Regions from separate parts of the Oceanobacillus locisalsi genome, predicted to be linked through region 2. Evidence: a T-box and tRNA genes for the amino acid it is inferred to sense, from the RefSeq annotation. Region 2 holds a T-box; the other holds one or more tRNA genes.

Region 1 (3,272 bases), on a different contig from region 2:
CTGGTGTTATATCTACATTTCCAAAACGATCGACAAGTAATACATCATCTAAGTCTAGCTTTGACGTATCAATTCGTTTTGAAATAGCTCGTAATCTGCGTTCTTCTACATCTTCTCTAACAGCTTTAGCTGATTTTTTCTCAGGAGTATTTGAAATCATTCTTCTTCCTCCTTTTTTCTTCAATACCAATCACCACCTTATGGTAATCAGTATATGCATTTTTATTAAAAATAATAATATCTACATCTATATTATATCAGATAATGTGTGCATCATCCACTTGATTATTTACTGTGTCGGTAATTCGTTTACAACTACCAAGCTGCAAAAACTTTGACATGGATAAATTTATTTTTACAATGTGTATGAACATTTGTTTCCAAATAAGCAAAGAGAAACTGCCGGCAAATCAGACAATTTTTTAATGATTCATCTAGCCCAACGTACCATAACGCTGTTTTACAATATGTGAAGAATTGGAGGTCGTTGCATGGAAAAATCCATCTAACTCAACAACAAACTGATGCAGTTAAATCTATCAAATACGTATCAACAAAATCTCAAACAGTTAGAAATTCTATTAACAAGACCTAAATATGTTTGTTTAAACAATTTGAGTTTAGATGAACTTTGTCGAGTATTTTATACTTTTAAATCCGAACAATAAGTAAAATCCATTTTCATCCATATATTGACGTGGTACCACCCTGGTATCACAACATTAAAAAAGCACTCATATTCCATAAATCGGAATGAGTGCTTTTAAAATCTCAAGATCCTATAACTCTTGTTATATCCGCCTTCACATTTAATGCGGTCGGTGGGAGTCGAACCCACACGGGTTATTCACCCACCAGGCCCTCAACCTGACGCGTCTGCCTTTCCGCCACGACCGCAAAGAATATAATATGGTGCGGATGAAGGGACTCGAACCCCCACGTCCAACGGACACTAGAGCCTGATTCTAGCGCGTCTGCCAATTCCGCCACATCCGCAATATTAAAATGGTGAGCCATGAAGGATTCGAACCTTCGACCCTCTGATTAAAAGTCAGATGCTCTGCCGACTGAGCTAATGGCTCTATTTGATATAAATGACTTTCTATAGTCTCTATCAATAAAAAAATACTATTATTAGTAATAGTATCCGCATGTACACTTTCTAAAAAATAAAATGGCTGGGCCACCAGGATTCGAACCTGGGGTGCACGGGATCAAAACCCGATGCCTTACCGCTTGGCTATGGCCCAACAATAATGGCGGTCCGGACGGGACTCGAACCCGCGACCTCCTGCGTGACAGGCAGGCATTCTAACCAGCTGAACTACCGGACCAATTATTTATTTTGAATTTTTAAAAAGATGACCCGTACGGGATTCGAACCCGTGTTACCGCCGTGAAAGGGCGGTGTCTTAACCACTTGACCAACGGGCCATTATAAAAATGAAAATGGCGGAGAAGGAGGGATTTGAACCCTCGCGCCGCTTACACGGCCTACACCCTTAGCAGGGGCGCCTCTTCAGCCACTTGAGTACTTCTCCAATAATGGCTCCACAGGTAGGATTCGAACCTACGACCTATCGGTTAACAGCCGATTGCTCTACCGCTGAGCTACTGTGGAATGTAAAGTAATCAGTTACTTGCTATGTAATATCCTTATTAAGCAACAACAAGAAATATCGTACAATATATCCTGTTTTTTGTCAACAAAATCTTTAAAATTTCTTAAAAACTTTTTTCGGCTTAGAAATAAGTAGATGCATTCCAAGTAATTTGACAATAACTGTGACGTACAATTGCTGAAAAACAAATTGTCATCTCATGTCAGCTTAATTAATTTACCACGTATCATATCTGTTCGTCAATACTTAAATCTAAAATTAAATTCGAATTAATTTTCCCTTGCATTTTCCGCATCGAAATCTGGAAACATCTACTTTCCGGATTCTTTTATAAGTCATTTTACATTTTTCGCATTCATAGGTATACCGGTAACGATTCTGCTGAGAAGGCAATTGTTTACAATGGCGGGGAGATCCTGTTTTGGCTAGCAGTTCTCTAAATTCTCTATCCCGATGTTGATATCCTTTTCCTTCAATATGTAAATGATAATGACAAAGCTCGTGTTTTATAATACCGTGAAGTTCTTCTTCTTCAAATTCCAATACATATTTCGGATTTATTTCAATCAGCCGTTTACTTGGAATGTACCTGCCGCCAGTTGTTCGTAAGCGGGAATTAAAATGCGCTTTATCATGAAAGGATTTATGAAAAAAAGTTTCTGACAGCCGATTAACCAATTGATATAATTCTTCATCTGATAGTTGATTCATCCGTTTTTTCGCTCCTCTTTTCAATAAAGCATGAACCTGAGATTCTTCATTTCTTAGAAATGCCCCCACGGCTCACTTCTCTCTATTTATTAAAATATGTCATGAAAGACCACATCAAAAATAATGCATCTCATAATGATTCATTTTAACATAACAAGGATATATCAGGAACTTTCATTCTTGCACCTCATCATTCACTTCTCTTCTAAATTCTCAATTAATATATACAATTGATAATAAATAGAATCCTAAGTATACCCTCACATTTCTTATGAACAGAAAATAAATCTTACGTTCCTCCTGTTTAAAAATACGGTTTTCACTGTTAAAGAAGAGTTCTATATATTTATTAAAAAATGTCATATAAATAACACAGAATATTAATAGCAATCTACTATTTATTATGTTATTATAATAATTGTAGTTAATTTACTAGGAGGGGAACAATTTATGAGCGATAAAAGAAAAATGACCACCGCATTTGGCGCTCCTGTACCAAATGATGATGATTCGAAAACAGCCGGTAAACGTGGTCCATTACTAATGGAAGATTTTTGGTTCCTTGAAAAGCTTGCACATTTTGACCGTGAAGTTATCCCTGAACGTCGTATGCATGCTAAAGGATCCGGAGCTTATGGAACACTAACTATTACAAATGACATTACTAAATATACAAAAGCAGACATCTTCTCAGAAGTTGGCAAGCAAACGGACATGTTTATCCGTTTCTCTACTGTAGCTGGTGAACGCGGTGCTGCAGATGCAGAACGCGATATCCGCGGAACAGCGATGAAGTTCTATACAGAAGAAGGAAACTGGGACTTAGTTGGTAACAACACTCCAGTATTCTTCATGAGAGACCCTAAACGTTTCCCTGACTTGAACCATGTTGTTAAACGTGATCCAAAAACAAACATGAAGAATGCTGATGCAAACTGG
Region 2 (3,272 bases):
ACTTTATTCAACGGGGTTTTACAACATTCGTTCAGTGAAGTGAGTAAGCGCGGTCATGTTGCCAGGCTAATATGACCGCTATAGAAAAACACTACACTTTCCGCTGGCTTGCGCTCATCCTGTTATACTGGGTAATACATAAAAGGCTTCCCAAAAAGGAAAGCCTCTCAGCACTTTTATATTATTGACCCATCACTTCTATACCGCCCATATACGGACGCAGTACTTCCGGTACAACGACGCTGCCGTCTGCCTGCTGGCAATTCTCTAATATAGCTGCCACCGTACGGCCTAAGGCCAGACCAGATCCATTGAGCGTATGAACAAATTCTGGTTTTTCATTTGCTTCACGGCGGAAGCGAATGCCGGCACGACGCGCTTGGAAATCTTCAAAATTAGAGCAAGAAGAAATTTCACGATACGTCTCCTGGCTTGGAATCCATACTTCAATATCGTATTTTTTCGCTGCTGTGAAGCCTAAATCACCTGTACACATGCTCATAACACGATAAGGGAGCCCTAACAGCTGCAATACTATTTCCGCTTCACCTGTCAGTTTTTCCAAGGTGTCATAAGAATCTTCCGGTTTTACAAAATTCACAAGCTCTACTTTATTAAATTGATGCTGGCGAATCAAACCGCGTGTGTCTCTTCCGGCAGAACCGGCTTCAGAACGGAAACTGGCACTAAAGGCAACATATTTCTTTGGCAAATCAGCAGCTGTTAAAATTTCCTCGCGATGATAGTTGGTCACAGGAACTTCTGCTGTCGGTACTAGAAAGTAATCCCAGTCTTCCAGCTTAAAAGCATCTTCTTCAAATTTAGGAAGCTGTCCTGTACCTGTCATGCTCATCCGGTTCACAATGTAAGGAGGCAGCATTTCTTGATAGCCGTGTTTATCTGCGTGCAGATCCATCATAAAGTTTAATAATGCACGCTCGAGTCTCGCTCCTAACCCTTTATAGAAGACAAAACGGCTTCCTGTGACTTTGGCTGCCCGTTCAAAGTCCAGAATATCTAAATGGCTCGCCACATCCCAGTGCGGCTGTGTTTCAAATGAAAATGCCGGCACTGTGCCCCAGCTGCGTACCTCCACGTTATCATCTTCATCTTCTCCTGCAGGCACGCTTTCATGCGGTAAATTAGGGATAGAAAGCATAATCTGCTCTAGATTTTCTTCAATTTCTTTTAATTCTTTATCGAAGTTTGCTATTTCATCGCCAACTTTACGCATAGAAGCAATTGCTTCTTCTGCATCCTTTTTCTCTCTTTTTAAAACGGAAATCTCCTTAGACACTTCATTACGCTTGGCTTTCAACTTTTCCGTTTCGGCAATTAACTTCCGTCTTTTTACATCAAGTTCGCCAAAACGATCTAATTCACTAAGGTCCTCTCCGCGATGCGTGAGTTTTCTCTTCACTTCTTCAAAGTTATTGCGGACATATTTCATATCTAACATAGTAACATTACCTCCTACATTTTTTTACTATTAAAAAACTCCCGTCCCTTCTATAGAAAGGGACGAGAGTGTATTTCCCGCGTTGCCACCCTGATTAAAGAATCCACACGAATTCTTCCAGCTTTACATACGAATAACGTCGTATCTCCGCGCCTACTTCATGAGTCCAACTCATTTCTATAAGCATGCTCCAGGATGGATTCACTGTATTCTAACGCTGATTTGCACCAGGCATCAGCTCTCTGTCAGATAGAATCAGACAGTTACTAGTTCCTATCAACACATCAATCATTATTATTGTAAATAATCATAAGCTATTTTACATCAGGTTGCAAGGATTCTTATCAAAATCAGCTAAAAAGTCCTTTTACCCAATTAAAAGCACCTTGGAACATATTTACAAAGAAGTCACCGATTGATTGTAACGTAAGCATAAACCAGTTTGATTGCTCTACGTCATCCATCGCCACTAAATCATAGCTTTCCTTACTTACTTCATCTGAAAGATAGCCATGGTCTTCTTCTTCCCCGTCATAGACTACATTCACTGTACCGATTACTTCGTCCGCTTCAACAGGGGCTTCTAGTTCGCCATCATCATTCAGTCTATCTTCATTCATCGTGTATTCTAAATGGTATAACTCTTCCTCCCCTGATTTTAGAGGGACATGGATAGCTTCATTAATACCAACATTAACTTCTCTCTCTTTTCCTCTGGCTACAGGAAATGTTTCTTCGCCTTCTTGTTGATATCCTGCAGGGAATAATTCTTGCGTTTCAAATTCATCAAAACCATAATCTAACAATTTTGCTGTTTCTTCAAACCGCTTTTCAATACTGTCTGTTTTCATTACCACCGTAATAAGGCGTCTTCCATCACGTTCTGCTGTTCCTGTGAAAGCATAACCTGCAAGTTCCGTATGGCCTGTTTTTAAGCCATCTACACCTTCATAAAAATACTGTTCCAAATTCACGGAATCATGGTCCAGCATATAATTCCAGTTCTCTATCGTTCTGCCGTCAAACTCTGTACTCGGAATACTGGAAATATCCAATGCTTCCGGATAGTCATTTACCAGAGCAGATCCTAACATAGCCGAAGAACGCGCTGATAACAGGTTGGTATCATTTGGACTTGTTCCTTCCGGATAATTATCCCCTAAACTCTCATTATCCAGTCCGGTGGAGTTCACAAATTTAAATTCAGGAAGACCTAATTCTTCTCCCTTTGCATTCATCATTTCAACAAATTCACTTTCAGACCCTGCAATTAACTCTGCTAAGGCAATGGATGCCCCATTATCTGAATTAATCGCCATTGCCGCATATAGATCTTCTACCGTGTAATCCTGCTGCTGTGTTAATCCAATTCCTGAAGAGTCAACATTACTGGATACTTCATATGCATAATCACTCACTTGAGTTGTTGTATCCCAAGAAATATCTCCATTTTCAACTGCTTCCCAAACAAGATATTCTGTCATTATTTTCGTCATGCTAGCAGGAGGTAAAGCCATATCTGGGTCTTTCGCATATAAAACTTTCCCCGTTTCTGCATCCACTAAAATAGCCGATTCTGCCTCAAGATCCAACTCTTCTGCGTGAACAGATATGGATGGTATAACCAAAGATGTAAAAACAAGTGCTGCTGCAACCACCAAAAGAAATAATTTATTTATAGACTTTCTCACAATTTCTTACCCCCGTTTAATAATATAGCCGTCTGCAAATATGTATTCTGCTAAGCATGATTCACATTTTACCATAAAAATTTATAAAAAAATAGATGGAGCAACATGCTCCATCTATTTTT

What was found. The T-box of region 2 lies ahead of serS (serine--tRNA ligase). A T-box ahead of a tRNA ligase gene usually reads a tRNA of that ligase, here a tRNA-Ser.
Region 1: it encodes a tRNA-Ser, which carries the amino acid that the T-box ahead of serS (serine--tRNA ligase) is inferred to sense. The anticodon was not compared.

Annotation. Positions count from the first base shown of each region.
Region 1 covers NZ_JBHTKK010000018.1:54,041-57,312, reverse strand. Annotated here, with positions in the region: gene ACFQ19_RS14095 (hypothetical protein) at 1-160, opposite strand, end outside; tRNA gene ACFQ19_RS14090 (tRNA-Leu) at 814-897, opposite strand; tRNA gene ACFQ19_RS14085 (tRNA-Leu) at 911-996, opposite strand; tRNA gene ACFQ19_RS14080 (tRNA-Lys) at 1,007-1,082, opposite strand; tRNA gene ACFQ19_RS14075 (tRNA-Gln) at 1,176-1,250, opposite strand; tRNA gene ACFQ19_RS14070 (tRNA-Asp) at 1,258-1,334, opposite strand; tRNA gene ACFQ19_RS14065 (tRNA-Glu) at 1,363-1,434, opposite strand; tRNA gene ACFQ19_RS14060 (tRNA-Ser) at 1,451-1,541, opposite strand; tRNA gene ACFQ19_RS14055 (tRNA-Asn) at 1,547-1,621, opposite strand; gene ACFQ19_RS14050 (SprT family protein) at 1,881-2,333, opposite strand; gene ACFQ19_RS14045 (catalase) at 2,784-3,272, shown strand, end outside.
Region 2 covers NZ_JBHTKK010000016.1:53,548-56,819, forward strand. Annotated here, with positions in the region: gene serS (serine--tRNA ligase) at 182-1,459, opposite strand; T-box leader at 1,515-1,748, opposite strand; gene ACFQ19_RS13160 (serine hydrolase) at 1,810-3,150, opposite strand.